Regions from separate parts of the Neobacillus sp. S1227 genome, predicted to be linked through region 3. Evidence: a T-box and tRNA genes for the amino acid it is inferred to sense, from the RefSeq annotation. Region 3 holds a T-box; the other regions hold tRNA genes.
The links. The T-box of region 3 lies ahead of ACZ5AE_RS22510 (valine--tRNA ligase). A T-box ahead of a tRNA ligase gene usually reads a tRNA of that ligase, here a tRNA-Val.
Positions count from the first base shown of each region.

Region 1: it encodes a tRNA-Val, which carries the amino acid that the T-box ahead of ACZ5AE_RS22510 (valine--tRNA ligase) is inferred to sense. The anticodon was not compared.
Region 2: it encodes a tRNA-Val, which carries the amino acid that the T-box ahead of ACZ5AE_RS22510 (valine--tRNA ligase) is inferred to sense. The anticodon was not compared.
Region 4: it encodes a tRNA-Val, which carries the amino acid that the T-box ahead of ACZ5AE_RS22510 (valine--tRNA ligase) is inferred to sense. The anticodon was not compared.

Region 1 is NZ_AP038276.1:4,688,534-4,693,049, reverse strand. It holds rRNA gene ACZ5AE_RS23640 (23S ribosomal RNA) at 1-1,499, shown strand, start outside; rRNA gene rrf (5S ribosomal RNA) at 1,880-1,996, shown strand; tRNA gene ACZ5AE_RS23630 (tRNA-Val) at 2,006-2,081, shown strand; tRNA gene ACZ5AE_RS23625 (tRNA-Thr) at 2,091-2,166, shown strand; tRNA gene ACZ5AE_RS23620 (tRNA-Lys) at 2,268-2,343, shown strand; tRNA gene ACZ5AE_RS23615 (tRNA-Leu) at 2,353-2,437, shown strand; tRNA gene ACZ5AE_RS23610 (tRNA-Gly) at 2,448-2,522, shown strand; tRNA gene ACZ5AE_RS23605 (tRNA-Leu) at 2,528-2,616, shown strand; tRNA gene ACZ5AE_RS23600 (tRNA-Arg) at 2,631-2,707, shown strand; tRNA gene ACZ5AE_RS23595 (tRNA-Pro) at 2,723-2,799, shown strand; tRNA gene ACZ5AE_RS23590 (tRNA-Ala) at 2,817-2,892, shown strand; tRNA gene ACZ5AE_RS23585 (tRNA-Met) at 2,914-2,990, shown strand; tRNA gene ACZ5AE_RS23580 (tRNA-Ile) at 3,144-3,220, shown strand; tRNA gene ACZ5AE_RS23575 (tRNA-Ser) at 3,238-3,330, shown strand; tRNA gene ACZ5AE_RS23570 (tRNA-Met) at 3,354-3,427, shown strand; tRNA gene ACZ5AE_RS23565 (tRNA-Asp) at 3,431-3,507, shown strand; tRNA gene ACZ5AE_RS23560 (tRNA-Phe) at 3,542-3,614, shown strand; tRNA gene ACZ5AE_RS23555 (tRNA-His) at 3,637-3,712, shown strand; tRNA gene ACZ5AE_RS23550 (tRNA-Gly) at 3,720-3,793, shown strand; tRNA gene ACZ5AE_RS23545 (tRNA-Ile) at 3,798-3,874, shown strand; tRNA gene ACZ5AE_RS23540 (tRNA-Asn) at 3,884-3,958, shown strand; tRNA gene ACZ5AE_RS23535 (tRNA-Ser) at 3,962-4,052, shown strand; tRNA gene ACZ5AE_RS23530 (tRNA-Glu) at 4,056-4,127, shown strand.
Region 2 is NZ_AP038276.1:2,935,199-2,939,714, reverse strand. It holds rRNA gene ACZ5AE_RS14875 (23S ribosomal RNA) at 1-1,209, shown strand, start outside; rRNA gene rrf (5S ribosomal RNA) at 1,539-1,655, shown strand; tRNA gene ACZ5AE_RS14865 (tRNA-Ser) at 1,781-1,871, shown strand; tRNA gene ACZ5AE_RS14860 (tRNA-Glu) at 1,891-1,965, shown strand; tRNA gene ACZ5AE_RS14855 (tRNA-Val) at 1,971-2,046, shown strand; tRNA gene ACZ5AE_RS14850 (tRNA-Leu) at 2,068-2,152, shown strand; tRNA gene ACZ5AE_RS14845 (tRNA-Gly) at 2,160-2,234, shown strand; tRNA gene ACZ5AE_RS14840 (tRNA-Arg) at 2,257-2,333, shown strand; tRNA gene ACZ5AE_RS14835 (tRNA-Pro) at 2,352-2,428, shown strand; tRNA gene ACZ5AE_RS14830 (tRNA-Ala) at 2,446-2,521, shown strand; tRNA gene ACZ5AE_RS14825 (tRNA-Met) at 2,543-2,619, shown strand; tRNA gene ACZ5AE_RS14820 (tRNA-Ser) at 2,627-2,719, shown strand; tRNA gene ACZ5AE_RS14815 (tRNA-Met) at 2,979-3,052, shown strand; tRNA gene ACZ5AE_RS14810 (tRNA-Asp) at 3,056-3,132, shown strand; tRNA gene ACZ5AE_RS14805 (tRNA-His) at 3,162-3,237, shown strand; tRNA gene ACZ5AE_RS14800 (tRNA-Gly) at 3,255-3,328, shown strand; tRNA gene ACZ5AE_RS14795 (tRNA-Gln) at 3,333-3,407, shown strand; tRNA gene ACZ5AE_RS14790 (tRNA-Gly) at 3,412-3,486, shown strand; tRNA gene ACZ5AE_RS14785 (tRNA-Cys) at 3,495-3,569, shown strand; tRNA gene ACZ5AE_RS14780 (tRNA-Leu) at 3,576-3,657, shown strand; gene ACZ5AE_RS14775 (hypothetical protein) at 3,819-3,980, shown strand; gene ACZ5AE_RS14770 (hypothetical protein) at 4,038-4,289, shown strand.
Region 3 is NZ_AP038276.1:4,472,149-4,476,664, forward strand. It holds gene ACZ5AE_RS22505 (bifunctional folylpolyglutamate synthase/dihydrofolate synthase) at 1-46, opposite strand, end outside; gene ACZ5AE_RS22510 (valine--tRNA ligase) at 114-2,756, opposite strand; T-box leader at 2,966-3,199, opposite strand; gene ACZ5AE_RS22515 (O-antigen ligase family protein) at 3,313-4,516, opposite strand, start outside.
Region 4 is NZ_AP038276.1:562,201-566,716, reverse strand. It holds gene ACZ5AE_RS02820 (putative protein N(5)-glutamine methyltransferase) at 1-624, shown strand, start outside; tRNA gene ACZ5AE_RS02815 (tRNA-Arg) at 846-919, opposite strand; tRNA gene ACZ5AE_RS02810 (tRNA-Ser) at 930-1,020, opposite strand; tRNA gene ACZ5AE_RS02805 (tRNA-Asn) at 1,031-1,105, opposite strand; tRNA gene ACZ5AE_RS02800 (tRNA-Ile) at 1,126-1,202, opposite strand; tRNA gene ACZ5AE_RS02795 (tRNA-Met) at 1,208-1,281, opposite strand; tRNA gene ACZ5AE_RS02790 (tRNA-Ser) at 1,450-1,542, opposite strand; tRNA gene ACZ5AE_RS02785 (tRNA-Met) at 1,557-1,630, opposite strand; tRNA gene ACZ5AE_RS02780 (tRNA-Ala) at 1,652-1,727, opposite strand; tRNA gene ACZ5AE_RS02775 (tRNA-Pro) at 1,745-1,821, opposite strand; tRNA gene ACZ5AE_RS02770 (tRNA-Arg) at 1,841-1,917, opposite strand; tRNA gene ACZ5AE_RS02765 (tRNA-Leu) at 1,931-2,019, opposite strand; tRNA gene ACZ5AE_RS02760 (tRNA-Gly) at 2,026-2,100, opposite strand; tRNA gene ACZ5AE_RS02755 (tRNA-Leu) at 2,111-2,195, opposite strand; tRNA gene ACZ5AE_RS02750 (tRNA-Lys) at 2,205-2,280, opposite strand; tRNA gene ACZ5AE_RS02745 (tRNA-Thr) at 2,379-2,454, opposite strand; tRNA gene ACZ5AE_RS02740 (tRNA-Val) at 2,464-2,539, opposite strand; tRNA gene ACZ5AE_RS02735 (tRNA-Glu) at 2,545-2,619, opposite strand; rRNA gene rrf (5S ribosomal RNA) at 2,659-2,775, opposite strand; rRNA gene ACZ5AE_RS02725 (23S ribosomal RNA) at 2,857-4,516, opposite strand, start outside.

The sequences.
Region 1 (4,516 bases), 220 kb from region 3:
GATATTCCTGTACCACCTCTTTATCGTTTGAGTGATGGGGGGACGCAGGAGGATAGGGTAAGCGCACTGCTGGATATGTGCGTGCAAGCAGTTAGGCTGAGAAGTAGGAAAATCCGCTTCTCATAAAGCTGAGCTGTGATGCCGAGGGAAATATAGTACCGAAGTTCCTGATTCCACACTGCCAAGAAAAGCCTCTAGCGAGATAAATGGTGCCCGTACCGCAAACCGACACAGGTAGGCGAGGAGAGAATCCTAAGGTGAGCGAGAGAACTCTCGTTAAGGAACTCGGCAAAATGACCCCGTAACTTCGGGAGAAGGGGTGCTTTTTGGGGTGAATAGCCTCGAAGAGCCGCAGTGAATAGGCCCAGGCGACTGTTTAGCAAAAACACAGGTCTCTGCAAAGCCGCAAGGCGAAGTATAGGGGCTGACGCCTGCCCGGTGCTGGAAGGTTAAGAGGAGGGGTTAGCTCACGCGAAGCTCTGAATCGAAGCCCCAGTAAACGGCGGCCGTAACTATAACGGTCCTAAGGTAGCGAAATTCCTTGTCGGGTAAGTTCCGACCCGCACGAAAGGCGTAACGATCTGGGCACTGTCTCAACGAGAGACTCGGTGAAATTATAGTACCTGTGAAGATGCAGGTTACCCGCGACAGGACGGAAAGACCCCATGGAGCTTTACTGTAGCCTGATATTGAATTTTGGTACAGCTTGTACAGGATAGGTAGGAGCCTGAGAAACCGGAGCGCCAGCTTCGGTGGAGGCGTCGGTGGGATACTACCCTGGCTGTATTGAAATTCTAACCCGCACCCCTGATCGGGGTGGGAGACAGTGTCAGGTGGGCAGTTTGACTGGGGCGGTCGCCTCCTAAAATGTAACGGAGGCGCCCAAAGGTTCCCTCAGAATGGTTGGAAATCATTCGCAGAGTGTAAAGGCACAAGGGAGCTTGACTGCGAGACCTACAAGTCGAGCAGGGACGAAAGTCGGGCTTAGTGATCCGGTGGTTCCGCATGGAAGGGCCATCGCTCAACGGATAAAAGCTACCCTGGGGATAACAGGCTTATCTCCCCCAAGAGTCCACATCGACGGGGAGGTTTGGCACCTCGATGTCGGCTCATCGCATCCTGGGGCTGTAGTCGGTCCCAAGGGTTGGGCTGTTCGCCCATTAAAGCGGTACGCGAGCTGGGTTCAGAACGTCGTGAGACAGTTCGGTCCCTATCCGTCGTGGGCGCAGGAAATTTGAGAGGAGCTGTCCTTAGTACGAGAGGACCGGGATGGACGCACCGCTGGTGTACCAGTTGTCTTGCCAAAGGCATCGCTGGGTAGCTATGTGCGGACGGGATAAGTGCTGAAAGCATCTAAGCATGAAGCCCCCCTCGAGATGAGATTTCCCATAGCGTCAAGCTAGTAAGATCCCTGAAAGATGATCAGGTTGATAGGTCAGAGGTGGAAGCGCGGTGACGTGTGGAGCTGACTGATACTAATCGATCGAGGACTTAACCAAATCGAAAAGCGGAAGCGGCCGGTTAGCAACGTATGGCCTGGAGGGCTTTGACTGAGATAAGTGTAAACTCGCCGATTGGCAAGCCGTTAGGCGCAGACAGAGGCGTAGTTGAACTTATGCGTTCAGAATTTAGTAATAAATTCTGATTAGCTAAAGGAAACACGATGAGCGCAAGCGAATCGATGTTGACTTATCGTAGGGAAAAGACCGAAGGACACTAGTTGCTGGACGCTGGAGCTAGACACTGAACAATGTAATTTGGTGAACTCGTTCTTATTTACTTCTTCTCCATTATCTAGTTTTGAGGGAATGAAAAAATTTAAATTTCCTCTTGCAAAATATGAAAAAGATACTATAATAAAATAGTGTCTGATAAATGGTCTGGCGGTAATGGCGAGAAGGTCACACCTGTTCCCATCCCGAACACAGAAGTTAAGCTTCTCAGCGCCGATGGTAGTTGGGGCGAAAGCCCCTGTGAGAGTAGGACGCTGCCAGGCTGTTAAAATGGAGGATTAGCTCAGCTGGGAGAGCATCTGCCTTACAAGCAGAGGGTCGGCGGTTCGATCCCGTCATCCTCCACCATATTATTATGCCGGCTTAGCTCAATTGGTAGAGCAACTGACTTGTAATCAGTAGGTTGAGGGTTCAAGTCCTTTAGCCGGCACCACGCTTCTTACTTCCTTAAGTTACATCAGCGGAAGCGTGCGCGAAATCCCGAAGGGATTTTAAGCAGAATAACTATATTCTTTTAGTGAAACTAATTATTTCGAGCCATTAGCTCAGTCGGTAGAGCATCTGACTTTTAATCAGAGGGTCGAAGGTTCGAGTCCTTCATGGCTCACCATTTAAATATGCGGGTGTGGCGGAATTGGCAGACGCACCAGACTTAGGATCTGGCGCCGCAAGGCGTGGGGGTTCGACTCCCTTCACCCGCACCATTTAAGTTTCGCGGAAGTAGTTCAGTGGTAGAACACCACCTTGCCAAGGTGGGGGTCGCGGGTTCGAATCCCGTCTTCCGCTCCATATTTGCCGGGGTGGCGGAACTGGCAGACGCACAGGACTTAAAATCCTGCGGTAGGTGACTACCGTACCGGTTCGATTCCGGTCCTCGGCACCATTTGAAATTAAGATGCGCCCGTAGCTCAATTGGATAGAGCGTCTGACTACGGATCAGAAGGTTATGGGTTCGACTCCTGTCGGGCGCGCCATCAAATTTATTAATACGGGAAATAGCTCAGCTTGGTAGAGCACTTGGTTTGGGACCAAGGGGTCGCAGGTTCGAATCCTGTTTTCCCGACCATTCATACTAAAATCAATGGGGCCTTAGCTCAGCTGGGAGAGCGCCTGCTTTGCACGCAGGAGGTCAGCGGTTCGATCCCGCTAGGCTCCACCATTAAATTTAAATATGTAAATTGGCGGTGTAGCTCAGCTGGCTAGAGCGTACGGTTCATACCCGTAAGGTCGGGGGTTCGATCCCCTCCGCCGCTACCAATTTTATTAGGACCTTTAGCTCAGCTGGTTAGAGCAACGAGCAAAGCTCCGCTGAATATGCTACGAGTTGTACCCATCGAGCTGCTGCTTTAGTAAGCTTTCTGAGATGGGGACAGACGGATTTTAACCATACAGGTTAGAGAACTTTAAATTGGACCTTTAGCTCAGCTGGTTAGAGCAGACGGCTCATAACCGTCCGGTCGTAGGTTCGAGTCCTACAAGGTCCACCATTACTTTTATATTTTATGGAGGAATACCCAAGTCTGGCTGAAGGGATCGGTCTTGAAAACCGACAGGCGGGTTAAACCGCGCGGGGGTTCGAATCCCTCTTCCTCCGCCATAAAAAATTATTAGTCTTATTATCGCGGGGTGGAGCAGTCCGGTAGCTCGTCGGGCTCATAACCCGAAGGTCGCAGGTTCAAATCCTGCCCCCGCAATCCGGTCTGGTAGTTCAGTTGGTTAGAATGCCTGCCTGTCACGCAGGAGGTCGCGGGTTCGAGTCCCGTCCAGACCGCCATTTATATTTGGCTCAATAGAAAGTGAATTAATATGGCTCAGTAGCTCAGTCGGTAGAGCAAAGGACTGAAAATCCTTGTGTCGGCGGTTCGATTCCGTCCTGAGCCACCTTATTTTTAGAAACATCACGGCGGTTGTGGCGAAGTGGTTAACGCATCGGATTGTGGTTCCGACATTCGTGGGTTCGATTCCCATCAGCCGCCCCATTATAATGCGGGTGTAGTTTAGTGGTAAAACCACAGCCTTCCAAGCTGTTGTTGTGGGTTCGATTCCCATCACCCGCTCCATTGTGGGCCTATAGCTCAGCTGGTTAGAGCGCACGCCTGATAAGCGTGAGGTCGATGGTTCAAGTCCATTTAGGCCCACCATAGTATTATTCCGCAGTAGCTCAGTGGTAGAGCTATCGGCTGTTAACCGATCGGTCGTAGGTTCGAATCCTACCTGCGGAGCCATATAGAGAAGTACCCAAGTGGCTCAAGGGGCTCCCCTGCTAAGGGAGTAGGTCGCGTAAGCGGCGCGAGGGTTCGAATCCCTTCTTCTCTGCCATTTGGCCCCTTGGTCAAGCGGTTAAGACACCGCCCTTTCACGGCGGTAACACGGGTTCGAATCCCGTAGGGGTCATACAAAAAAGCTGATGACATATAGTCATCAGCTTTTTTGTTGTTTTTGAACATGAAAATAATTATATTAATATAACCTCTTTTCTATTCCTGCAATGCAATAAAGTGTTGAAATCGCTTGCAATTCTCCTATTTTCCGTAAATAAAGTTATATATTTTTTCAAAAATTGAATAACTTTTCAAACTATTTTCACAAAAAAAACACAAAAAAACTTAATAGATTTCTGTCGAAACATGAGAGATTTTTTGTCATCTTCTGGTGACAGCTGTCGAAAAACATCAAAGAGTGGAGTCATTCCTCGTTTACTGTCAGAAAAGATAAAAAAGTTTTACAAGGAATATTTGTAATTTGCACTTATAATTGGTTTTTGAAATACATATTTTCAGGTG
Region 2 (4,516 bases), 1.5 Mb from region 3:
AAAATGACCCCGTAACTTCGGGAGAAGGGGTGCTTTTTGGGGTGAATAGCCCCGAAGAGCCGCAGTGAATAGGCCCAGGCGACTGTTTAGCAAAAACACAGGTCTCTGCAAAGCCGCAAGGCGAAGTATAGGGGCTGACGCCTGCCCGGTGCTGGAAGGTTAAGAGGAGGGGTTAGCTCACGCGAAGCTCTGAATCGAAGCCCCAGTAAACGGCGGCCGTAACTATAACGGTCCTAAGGTAGCGAAATTCCTTGTCGGGTAAGTTCCGACCCGCACGAAAGGCGTAACGATCTGGGCACTGTCTCAACGAGAGACTCGGTGAAATTATAGTACCTGTGAAGATGCAGGTTACCCGCGACAGGACGGAAAGACCCCATGGAGCTTTACTGTAGCCTGATATTGAATTTTGGTACAGCTTGTACAGGATAGGTAGGAGCCTGAGAAACCGGAGCGCCAGCTTCGGTGGAGGCGTCGGTGGGATACTACCCTGGCTGTATTGAAATTCTAACCCGCACCCCTTATCGGGGTGGGAGACAGTGTCAGGTGGGCAGTTTGACTGGGGCGGTCGCCTCCTAAAATGTAACGGAGGCGCCCAAAGGTTCCCTCAGAATGGTTGGAAATCATTCGCAGAGTGTAAAGGCACAAGGGAGCTTGACTGCGAGACCTACAAGTCGAGCAGGGACGAAAGTCGGGCTTAGTGATCCGGTGGTTCCGCATGGAAGGGCCATCGCTCAACGGATAAAAGCTACCCTGGGGATAACAGGCTTATCTCCCCCAAGAGTCCACATCGACGGGGAGGTTTGGCACCTCGATGTCGGCTCATCGCATCCTGGGGCTGTAGTCGGTCCCAAGGGTTGGGCTGTTCGCCCATTAAAGCGGTACGCGAGCTGGGTTCAGAACGTCGTGAGACAGTTCGGTCCCTATCCGTCGTGGGCGCAGGAAATTTGAGAGGAGCTGTCCTTAGTACGAGAGGACCGGGATGGACGCACCGCTGGTGTACCAGTTGTCTTGCCAAAGGCATCGCTGGGTAGCTATGTGCGGACGGGATAAGTGCTGAAAGCATCTAAGCATGAAGCCCCCCTCGAGATGAGATTTCCCATAGCGTCAAGCTAGTAAGATCCCTGAAAGATGATCAGGTTGATAGGTCAGAGGTGGAAGCGCGGTGACGTGTGGAGCTGACTGATACTAATCGATCGAGGACTTAACCAAAACGAAAAGCGGAAGCGGCCGGTTAGCAACGTATGGCCTGGAGGGCTTTGACTGAGATAAGTGTAAACTCGCCGATTGGCAAGCCGTTAGGCGCAGACAGAGGCGAAGTTGAACTTATGCGTTCAGAATTTAGTAATAAATTCTGATTAGCTAAAGGAAACACGATGAGCGAAAGCGAATCAATGTTGACTTATCGTAGGGAAAAGACCGAAGGACACTAGTTGCTGGACGTTGGAGCTAGACAATGAACAATGTAATTTGGTGGACTCGTTCTTATTTACTTCTTCTGCATTATCTAGTTTTGAGGGAATGAAAACCTCTAAAAATAGTCCGGCAGCAATGGCGAGAAGGTCACACCCGTTCCCATCCCGAACACGGAAGTTAAGCTTCTCAGCGCCGATGGTAGTTGGGACGCAAGTCCCTGTGAGAGTAGGACGCTGCCGGGCTAAGACAGAAATTCAACTTTCTGTCTTTTTTCTTCCCCTATAATGAATTTGGAAGAAATTAGCCGTTGATAGAAAAGTAGAGATATGCGAAAATATTCACTGTCGCTTCTTTTATATAATATAATGGAGAGCTGTCCGAGTGGCCGAAGGAGCACGATTGGAAATCGTGTATACGTTAACCGCGTATCAAGGGTTCAAATCCCTTGCTCTCCGCCATCAATATATTTTTTTAAATGGCCCCTTGGTCAAGCGGTTAAGACACCGCCCTTTCACGGCGGTAACACGGGTTCGAATCCCGTAGGGGTCACCATTTACGGAGGATTAGCTCAGCTGGGAGAGCATCTGCCTTACAAGCAGAGGGTCGGCGGTTCGATCCCGTCATCCTCCACCATTACAGCTAATTACTTCTTTTGCGGGTGTGGCGGAATTGGCAGACGCACCAGACTTAGGATCTGGCGCCTTCGGGCGTGGGGGTTCGACTCCCTTCACCCGCACCATTTATTTGCGGAAGTAGTTCAGAGGTAGAACACCACCTTGCCAAGGTGGGGGTCGCGGGTTCGAATCCCGTCTTCCGCTCCAATTTTTCAATAAAACTAATAATGCGCCCGTAGCTCAATTGGATAGAGCGTCTGACTACGGATCAGAAGGTTATGGGTTCGACTCCTGTCGGGCGCGCCATCAATATAATTCAATTTTCGGGAAATAGCTCAGCTTGGTAGAGCACTTGGTTTGGGACCAAGGGGTCGCAGGTTCGAATCCTGTTTTCCCGACCATTCTTACTAAAATCAATGGGGCCTTAGCTCAGCTGGGAGAGCGCCTGCTTTGCACGCAGGAGGTCAGCGGTTCGATCCCGCTAGGCTCCACCATTTAATTTAAATATGTAATTTGGCGGTGTAGCTCAGCTGGCTAGAGCGTACGGTTCATACCCGTAAGGTCGGGGGTTCGATCCCCTCCGCCGCTACCATTTATTCGGAGGAATACCCAAGTCCGGCTGAAGGGATCGGTCTTGAAAACCGACAGGCGGGTTAAACCGCGCGGGGGTTCGAATCCCTCTTCCTCCGCCATTAGACTGTTATTTTTTTAAATTGTATCAATTGATCTCTTTCTTGAATATACTTTTGAAGAATTAATACAGTCAGATATCAACTTTATGCATATCTTTGCAAAGTATTTCTTATTATCGCGGGGTGGAGCAACGAGCGTTGCTTCGATGAATAACCTGCGAGTTGTATCAATCGAGCTGCTGCTTGAATAAGCTTTCTGAGATTGATACAGTCATACGTTAGCTTTTAGCATGACGTCAACTTTTGTACTTTTTATTATCGCGGGGTGGAGCAGTCCGGTAGCTCGTCGGGCTCATAACCCGAAGGTCGCAGGTTCAAATCCTGCCCCCGCAATTCGGTCTGGTAGTTCAGCTGGTTAGAATGCCTGCCTGTCACGCAGGAGGTCGCGGGTTCGAGTCCCGTCCAGACCGCCACTATTTATATTTTTATAAAAGCCAATATGGCGGTTGTGGCGAAGTGGTTAACGCATCGGATTGTGGTTCCGACATTCGTGGGTTCGATTCCCATCAGCCGCCCCATATATATATTTAATAATGCGGGTGTAGTTTAGTGGTAAAACCACAGCCTTCCAAGCTGTTGTTGTGGGTTCGATTCCCATCACCCGCTCCATTATTGGGCTATAGCCAAGCGGTAAGGCAACGGACTTTGACTCCGTCATTCGTAGGTTCGAATCCTGCTAGCCCAGCCAATATGCGGAAGTAGTTCAGTGGTAGAACACCACCTTGCCAAGGTGGGGGTCGCGGGTTCGAATCCCGTCTTCCGCTCCAAACAATATGGCGGCATAGCCAAGTGGTAAGGCCAAGGTCTGCAAAACCTTTATCCACCGGTTCGAATCCGGTTGCCGCCTCCAACTTATGCCGGTGTGGCGGAATTGGCAGACGCGCACGACTCAAAATCGTGTTCCTTCTGGAGTGTCGGTTCGACCCCGACCACCGGTATTAAAAAAAAGGTTAATCCTTTATTAGTCAATGCTTTGAGCGATCGGAGCATTGACTTTTTTTGTGCTTTATTTTGCTAAAGTAATCTCCGAATCGTGTATACAATAATTTTCGATTATTTAATACCTTTAAGACCATTTTTCTTAAAGGGAGAGATATTATTGGCTGTAATTAAAGGAAAGAAAAAAGCAAAAATGGAGAAAACCGTGGAGGAACTTTTTAATGATTTTCAGATGGATAACAGAATAACAAACTTATCTGAAATGACCATTAGATTCTATGATCAAAATCTAATTCACATTATGAGATTCCTAGACGATTAGGGAATTCAGCTTGTTAAATCACTTGAAAAGGATCACATTGATGAATTCATTTTGTTCTTGAAGGAAAAAGGCTTAAAGGCAACAACAATTAACACCTATCTGAGAGCTGCTAGAGCGTTTTTGTATTATTCAATGCGTGAGCAGCATTTAAACAAATTTGAGATTAATCTAATTAAAGCCGATAAGGAGCAAAAAGAGCCTTATTCAGAAATTGAAATTAAGAAGCTAATTAAAAAACCGAATATAAAGGAATGTGGATTTGTCAAACATAGAAATTGGGTGGTAGTTAATTACCTGCCTGAGACTTGAAACAGGCTTAATACTATACTCAACTTAAAAGTTGCTGATGATTTGGAAAATGGAATGGTTGTTTTAACGACAACCAAAAACAGAAAAGCACAGTTTAATCCGATCAGCGAAAATTTAGTAAAAATCTTAAACGAATATTTCAGGATGTATCAATTTGAATAGGATGATTTCTTGTTCATTAATGAATTAGGAGAAAAGATGACCAGGAATTCTGTACAGCATACAAT
Region 3 (4,516 bases):
GCCTTGCGTGAATCCAATCAAGGGCTTCTTTATAAGTAGTAAACATGTCTGACACCCCTTTTGTTAAAAAAATAAGCCAAGACGAATCCAAACTGGATTCGCCTTCAGCTTCATTAACCTCTTAACTCCTTAATACGAGCTTCTACAATGTTTCGTTTTTCCAGATAGTCTTGTTCTTTTGCACGTTCTTCGGCAACAACACTTTCAGGTGCTTTTTTCATAAAGCCTTCATTACTTAATTTCTTTTGAACGCGCTCTACCTCTTTATTTAATTTATCCAATTCCTTCTCAAGGCGGGCAATTTCTTCGTCAATATTAATCAGGCCTTGGAGCGGAAGGATAATCTCGACACCTGTAATAACTGCAGTCATTGCTTTTTCAGGTGTCTCAACATTTAACCCCATTTGCAGTTCTTCAGGGTTACAGAACTTTTCAATATAGCTGCGGTTCTTCTCAAGGGCCGTTAAGATTTTCTCATCCTTAGCTTTCACCAACATTTTGATTTTCTTGCTCATTGGTGTGTTGACCTCAGCACGAATGTTCCGTACAGAGCGGATCATTTCCATCAAAAGCTTCATTTCCTGCGCTGCTTCTTCATCGGTATACTCCGGTTTTACCTCTGGCCATTGGGCTTCCGTAATTGATTCACCGGAATGAGGCAGGTTCTGCCAAATTTCCTCGGTGATAAACGGCATGAACGGATGCAATAAACGCATTGTTTGATCTAAAACATATGCAAGGATAGATCGGGTTGTTTTCTTAGCCGCTTCATCTTCACCGTATAACGGAAGTTTCGCCATTTCAATATACCAGTCACAGAAGTCATCCCAGATAAAGTTATATAGCGCACGGCCAACTTCACCGAATTCATAGCGCTCTGAAAGTTTTGTCACATGTTCAATCGTTTCATTTAAGCGGGTTAAAATCCATTTATCCGCAACGGATTTTTCCCCACTGAAATCAATTTCTTCATAAGTGAGGCCGTTCATGTTCATTAATGCAAAACGGGATGCATTCCAAATTTTATTGGCAAAGTTCCAGGTTGCTTCAACCTTATCTGTGCTGTAACGTAAATCCTGACCCGGAGATGTACCGGTTGATAGGAAGTAACGAAGTGCATCTGCACCGTACTTGTCGATTACCTCCATTGGGTCAACGCCGTTTCCTAGTGACTTACTCATTTTTCGACCCTGCTCATCACGAACAAGTCCATGGATGAGAACATCTTTAAATGGACGCTCGCCAGTAAATTCTAAGCTTTGGAAAATCATCCTTGATACCCAGAAGAAGATGATATCGTAACCTGTTACTAGAACATCCGTTGAGAAATATCGCTTGAAATCAGCTGATTCTGTATCAGGCCAGCCCATGGTTGAGAATGGCCATAACGCTGAACTAAACCATGTATCTAAAACATCTTTATCCTGTTCCCAATTTTGGCTGTCTGCCGGTGCCTCGTGGCCAACAAATACTTCACCAGTCTCTTTATGATACCAAGCTGGGATGCGGTGTCCCCACCATAACTGACGGGAAATACACCAGTCGCGGATATTCTCCATCCAGTGCAGGTAAGTTTTTTCGAAACGGTCAGGAACAAAGTGTACTTTTTCTTCCTTGCTTTGAAGCACAATTGCTTGGTCTGCCAATGGCTGCATTTTAACAAACCATTGTGTTGATAAGTACGGCTCAACTACTGCTCCGCTTCGCTCGGAGTGGCCAACAGAATGCAAGTGGTCTTCAATTTTGAAAAGAACGCCCTGTTCTTGAAGATCTTTGACAATCTGCTTACGGCATTCGAAGCGGTCGAGTCCTTGGTATTTACCTGCTTTTTCATTCATGGATCCGTCTTCATTCATGACTAATACACGCTCAAGATTATGACGGTTGCCTAATTCAAAATCGTTCGGGTCATGGGCCGGAGTAATTTTAACAGCACCTGAACCGAATTCCATATCAACATAGTCATCGCCAACAATCGGGATTTCCCGGCCAACGATTGGCAGGATAACTGTTTTGCCGATTAGGTGCTTGTAACGATCATCTTCAGGATGAACAGCAACGGCTGTATCCCCAAGCATCGTTTCAGGACGTGTTGTTGCTACATCAATGTAGCCGGAACCGTCAGCTAACGGATATTTCATATGATAAAAGGCACCTTGAACATCCTTATAAATAACTTCTATATCAGATAAAGCTGTTTTTGTAGATGGGTCCCAGTTGATGATATATTCACCGCGATAGATTAAGCCTTTGTTGTATAGCGTAACGAATACTTCGCGAACTGCCTTCGAAAGTCCCTCATCAAGAGTGAAACGCTCGCGGGTATAGTCAAGTCCTAAACCTAGCTTTGCCCATTGCTGGCGGATATGGGAAGCATACTCTTCCTTCCACTTCCATGTTTCCTCAACGAATTTTTCCCTGCCGAGGTCATAACGGCTTTTGCCTTCGCTTTTTAGCTTTTGTTCAACCTTTGCCTGCGTCGCGATTCCAGCATGGTCCATGCCAGGAAGCCAAAGAACATCATAACCCTGCATACGCTTCATGCGTGTAATAATATCTTGAAGAGTTGTGTCCCAAGCATGGCCTAAGTGAAGTTTCCCTGTAACGTTCGGCGGCGGGATCACGATTGTATATGGCTGTTTGCTTTCATCATCCTTAGCCTCGAAAAATTTCCCCTTTAGCCACCATTCATAACGACCTTTTTCAATCGTCTGCGGATCGTATTTGGTCGGCATTGTAATTTCTTTTGTTTTCATCTGAATTACCTCCTTTAAATAAACCTTATAAAGAAAAGGGATATCTATATATGTTGTAGACCAAATAGATATAAAGGTGGTGTGAGCATAGCTAAACAATACTTTTCTAATGTGAGAAATATATATTTTTCTCCAATTGGAGTGACTGCTACACTTTTGCGGAGCTCCGCCCCTTTTCCTTTAGAAACAACAAAAAACCCCATTCGTCATAAAAGGACGAATGGAGTTGCTTCGCGGTACCACCTTTTTTCCAATCAAACATATGATTGGCACTTCATCGGATAACGGATTTCATCCGTCTTCTGCTACTCGGGCCTTTTGGCCTATTCACAGAAGAAGCTCTTGGGCGACCTTCCGATGTGCAGCTTAGGAAATCTTTCAGCTAATGATTCCCCTCTCTAAAAGCTGGCTTTCACCGTACTCTTCCCAGTCAAAGCTTAAATTTTTCAATTATATAGCTATACTACCCAAAAAACGTAGTCTTCGTCAATCAGGATAACCGTATTTTTTTATTTTTATACTATATGCTAAAGTTCTGGAGCTTGCTTACAGTTTTTTACGCTGTTTTATACGTATCCACTTTTTCATCTATTGAATTTTGTAATGTTCCCTTTTTTAGGATTGATTCAGACTTAGCCAGCGTAATACCAAGTATAGCCCAAAATAATGGTGCAACTGGAACCGTGCTGATATTAAAGAATGCTTGAAGGAGATAACCAAAAATTACAGAGATCAGCCCATATAATATTATTTGATCATTCCCTTGAACGCTTCTTGAAACTGCAAATGCCCTTCTTAATATAACAAACAACAATGATAAATATATTAGGAGTGCAGGTAGCCCCAACGTAATTGCTATTTGTAAATATTCATTATGAGCCTTATCAATAATCATCCTTGAACCAAAAGTCTTTTTAATTTCTTCTGGTGCAGCAGTAAATACAAATTCAAATGTATCAGGACCAGAACCTACTAGATAATACTTTTTAATTAATGGTAATCCGTTTTCCCAAATAAATAAACGACTAGAACCTTCTTTACCTGTACTTTCCTTTGCCATTATCTTATATGAATCCGAAAAAAATGAATTTAGTCTACTTGAGTAAGTCCCCTTCTCTACAATGTTAATTGTAATAAAAAGCAAGCAAAATGAAATTAACAATGCAGACCATTGTTTCCATAAATATTTTCTTTCTCTAACTACAAGGAAAGTCATTAAAAGGACACCTATAAATAAACCAATCCATCCACTTCTAGTCCCAGAAAAAATTAAGGCAATAAAATTTATTATTGATGAAATAAAATAGAATATGAGATATCTTTTATCCTTTGCTGTTAAATAAAGACTTATAGTAATTAAAGATACCAAAACCAGGTATGATCCAAAAAAATTTGCATTATCGAAAAACGAGAAACTTCTTGTTTCATTAACTTTTGAGATATTTCGCGGAAAGAAATCTAAAGAATAATGTTGAAGAATCCCATATATCGAAACTAAAATTGAAACAAAAGCCATCCATTTAAAGAGGGTTTCTGTTTTTTGGACATCAAGCATCCTATATGAGAATAGTAAAATGCTTAAATATGAAAGAAATGTGATTAATCCTTCAAATCTTGTATTTGCACCATAAAAAGAGGTATATATATCTACTGAAAATATTGTGGAAATTCCTATTATGCTCATAAATATTAAGACAATAAACTCTATTGTTAATTCAGATTTAGTTAAGTTAGTTGTCCAATATTTTTTTTTGATTATT
Region 4 (4,516 bases), 1.9 Mb from region 3:
CTCGGTTGGGCTGAGTTCTGCGGTAACAGGATAGCAGTAGAACCTGGAGTCTTCATTCCCCGCCGTCGTACTGAGTTTCTCGTCCGACAGGCAGTTGCTTTTTCTATACCTGGAGTCACTGTTGTTGATCTTTGCTGCGGTACTGGCGCGATTGGTGTTGCTATTGCCAAAGATCTGGGGTGGATTGAGTTGTATTCGATCGACATTGACCCTACTGCAGTTCGCTGCGCACTCCGAAATGTTACCAGCATTGGCGGCCAAGTGTATGAAGGTGACCTTTATAGGCCTCTCCCTTATAAACTTCGTGGGGAAGTGGACATCCTGGTAGCAAATGTACCATACGTTCCTACCGAGCAAATCAAGCTGCTTCCCCAAGAAGCCCGTCTACATGAACCGAATATGGCGCTTGACGGAGGAATTGACGGACTTGACATTCAGCGAAGAGTAGCAAAGGAAGCACCCCTTTGGCTGAAAACCGGAGGGCATTTATTGATTGAGACGAGTAAAATGCAGGCACCTCAAACCATTGAAATTTTCTCTCAAAATGGGCTAATACCACAGTTAGTACACTATGACGAACTAGACTCTACTATAGTAATTTGCACCAATCCCCCTCTAGAATAAATACGGGAAGCAAATCTTCATAATATACTTGTGAAAAAAATGCATTTTTCTAACCATCGAAAATTCCTCTCTTTTTTGGCATAAAAAAACCTCCAAATATCGTATTTGGAGGTTTTTTACTTAAAGACTAGTTCAGTGAAGTACATTCAGGTTAGAATATTTTATTTTCTCTAACGCCGTTAAAACATTTTATACTATCAAGTTGCTTAAAGTTTAAAATACGCGCCTTAGAGGATTCGAACCTCTGACCGTACGCTTAGAAGGCGTATGCTCTATCCAGCTGAGCTAAAGGCGCATGATATTTATGGCGGAGAAGGAGGGATTTGAACCCTCGCGCCGGTTGCCCGACCTACACCCTTAGCAGGGGCGCCTCTTCAGCCACTTGAGTACTTCCCCATAAAAAAAATGGCTCCGCAGGTAGGATTCGAACCTACGACCGTTCGGTTAACAGCCGAATGCTCTACCACTGAGCTACTGCGGAACAATTAGAATTATTTATGATGGTGGGCCTAAATGGACTTGAACCATCGACCTCACGCTTATCAGGCGTGCGCTCTAACCAGCTGAGCTATAGGCCCATATATTGCGGGGGCAGGATTTGAACCTGCGACCTTCGGGTTATGAGCCCGACGAGCTACCGGACTGCTCCACCCCGCGATAATAAAAAAGTATTAAGTTTACGCCATGCTAAAAGCTAACGTAGGACTGTATCAATCTCAGATAGCTTAATCAAGCAGCAGCTCGATTGATACAACTCGCAGACTATTCACAGAAGCAACGCTCGTTGCTCCACCCCGCGATAATATAAACACCATAAAATTAATATGGCGGAGGAAGAGGGATTCGAACCCCCGCGCGGTTTAACCCGCCTGTCGGTTTTCAAGACCGATCCCTTCAGCCGGACTTGGGTATTCCTCCGAATAATAAATTAGTAGCGGCGGAGGGGATCGAACCCCCGACCTTACGGGTATGAACCGTACGCTCTAGCCAGCTGAGCTACACCGCCAAATTACATATTTAAATTAAATGGTGGAGCCTAGCGGGATCGAACCGCTGACCTCCTGCGTGCAAAGCAGGCGCTCTCCCAGCTGAGCTAAGGCCCCATTGATTTTAGTAAGAATGGTCGGGAAAACAGGATTCGAACCTGCGACCCCTTGGTCCCAAACCAAGTGCTCTACCAAGCTGAGCTATTTCCCGAAAGTTGAGTTATATTTGATGGCGCGCCCGACAGGAGTCGAACCCATAACCTTCTGATCCGTAGTCAGACGCTCTATCCAATTGAGCTACGGGCGCATTATTTAATAAATGGTGCCGAGGACCGGAATCGAACCGGTACGGTAGTCACCTACCGCAGGATTTTAAGTCCTGTGCGTCTGCCAGTTCCGCCACCCCGGCAATTTTTGGAGCGGAAGACGGGATTCGAACCCGCGACCCCCACCTTGGCAAGGTGGTGTTCTACCACTGAACTACTTCCGCAATATTTAAATGGTGCGGGTGAAGGGAGTCGAACCCCCACGCCTTGCGGCGCCAGATCCTAAGTCTGGTGCGTCTGCCAATTCCGCCACACCCGCATAATTAAATGGTGAGCCATGAAGGACTCGAACCTTCGACCCTCTGATTAAAAGTCAGATGCTCTACCGACTGAGCTAATGGCTCATATAAGAATTAGTTTTACTACTAGTATGCATGCTCAAAAGACCTCTCGGTCTTTCTCGCAGATTTCCGCAGATGCTAATTCAAAGATGTAAGAAATCTGGTGCCGGCTAAAGGACTTGAACCCTCAACCTACTGATTACAAGTCAGTTGCTCTACCAATTGAGCTAAGCCGGCATAATAATATGGTGGAGGATGACGGGATCGAACCGCCGACCCTCTGCTTGTAAGGCAGATGCTCTCCCAGCTGAGCTAATCCTCCGTAAATGGTGACCCCTACGGGATTCGAACCCGTGTTACCGCCGTGAAAGGGCGGTGTCTTAACCGCTTGACCAAGGGGCCATTAAAATTAGGCAAAATAATAGCCCCCATAAGGGCTTAGCCTGGCAGCGTCCTACTCTCACAGGGACTTGCGTCCCAACTACCATCGGCGCTGAGAAGCTTAACTTCCGTGTTCGGGATGGGAACGGGTGTGACCTTCTCGCCATTGCTGCCAGACTATTTTAGAGGTTTTCATTCCCTCAAAACTAGATAATGCAGAAGAAGTAAATAAGAACGAGTTCGCTTAAAATTTATGACTTGGTTAAGTCCTCGATCGATTAGTATCAGTCAGCTCCACACGTCACCGCGCTTCCACCTCTGACCTATCAACCTGATCATCTTTCAGGGATCTTACTAGCTTGACGCTATGGGAAATCTCATCTCGAGGGGGGCTTCATGCTTAGATGCTTTCAGCACTTATCCCGTCCGCACATAGCTACCCAGCGATGCCTTTGGCAAGACAACTGGTACACCAGCGGTGCGTCCATCCCGGTCCTCTCGTACTAAGGACAGCTCCTCTCAAATTTCCTGCGCCCACGACGGATAGGGACCGAACTGTCTCACGACGTTCTGAACCCAGCTCGCGTACCGCTTTAATGGGCGAACAGCCCAACCCTTGGGACCGACTACAGCCCCAGGATGCGATGAGCCGACATCGAGGTGCCAAACCTCCCCGTCGATGTGGACTCTTGGGGGAGATAAGCCTGTTATCCCCAGGGTAGCTTTTATCCGTTGAGCGATGGCCCTTCCATGCGGAACCACCGGATCACTAAGCCCGACTTTCGTCCCTGCTCGACTTGTAGGTCTCGCAGTCAAGCTCCCTTGTGCCTTTACACTCTGCGAATGATTTCCAACCATTCTGAGGGAACCTTTGGGCGCCTCCGTTACATTTTAGGAGGCGACCGCCCCAGTCAAACTGCCCACCTGACACTGTCTCCCACCCCGATAAGGGGTGCGGGTTAGAATTTCAATACAGCCAGGGTAGTATCCCACCGACGCCTCCACCGAAGCTGGCGCTCCGGTTTCTCAGGCTCCTACCTATCCTGTACAAGCTGTACCAAAATTCAATATCAGGCTACAGTAAAGCTCCATGGGGTCTTTCCGTCCTGTCGCGGGTAACCTGCATCTTCACAGGTACTATAATTTCACCGAGTCTCTCGTTGAGACAGTGCCCAGATCGTTACGCCTTTCGTGCGGGTCGGAACTTACCCGACAAGGAATTTCGCTACCTTAGGACCGTTATAGTTACGGCCGCCGTTTACTGGGGCTTCGATTCAGAGCTTCGCGTGAGCTAACCCCTCCTCTTAACCTTCCAGCACCGGGCAGGCGTCAGCCCCTATACTTCGCCTTGCGGCTTTGCAGAGACCTGTGTTTTTGCTAAACAGTCGCCTGGGCCTATTCACTGCGGCTCTTCGGGGCTATTCACCCCAAAAAGCACCCCTTCTCCCGAAGTTACGGGGTCATTTTGCCGAGTTCCTTAACGAGAGTTCTCTCGCTCACCTTAGGATTCTCTCCTCGCCTACCTGTGTCGGTTTGCGGTACGGGCACCCAATATCATCGCTAGAGGCTTTTCTTGGCAGTGTGGAATCAGGAACTTCGGTACTATAATTCCCTCGGCATCACAGCTCAGCCTGATGAGAAGCGGATTTTCCTACTTCTCAGCCTAACTGCTTGCACGCACATATCCAGCAGTGCGCTTACCCTATCCTCCTGCGTCCCCCCATCACTCAAACGATAAAGAGGTGGTACAGGAATATCAACCTGTTGTCCATCGCCTACGCCTTTCGGCCTCGGCTTAGGTCCCGACTAACCCTGAGCGGACGAGCCTTCCTCAGGAAACCTTAGGCATACGGTGGATGAGATTCTCACTCATCTTTCGCTACTCATACCGGCATTCTCACTTCTAAGCGCTCCACCA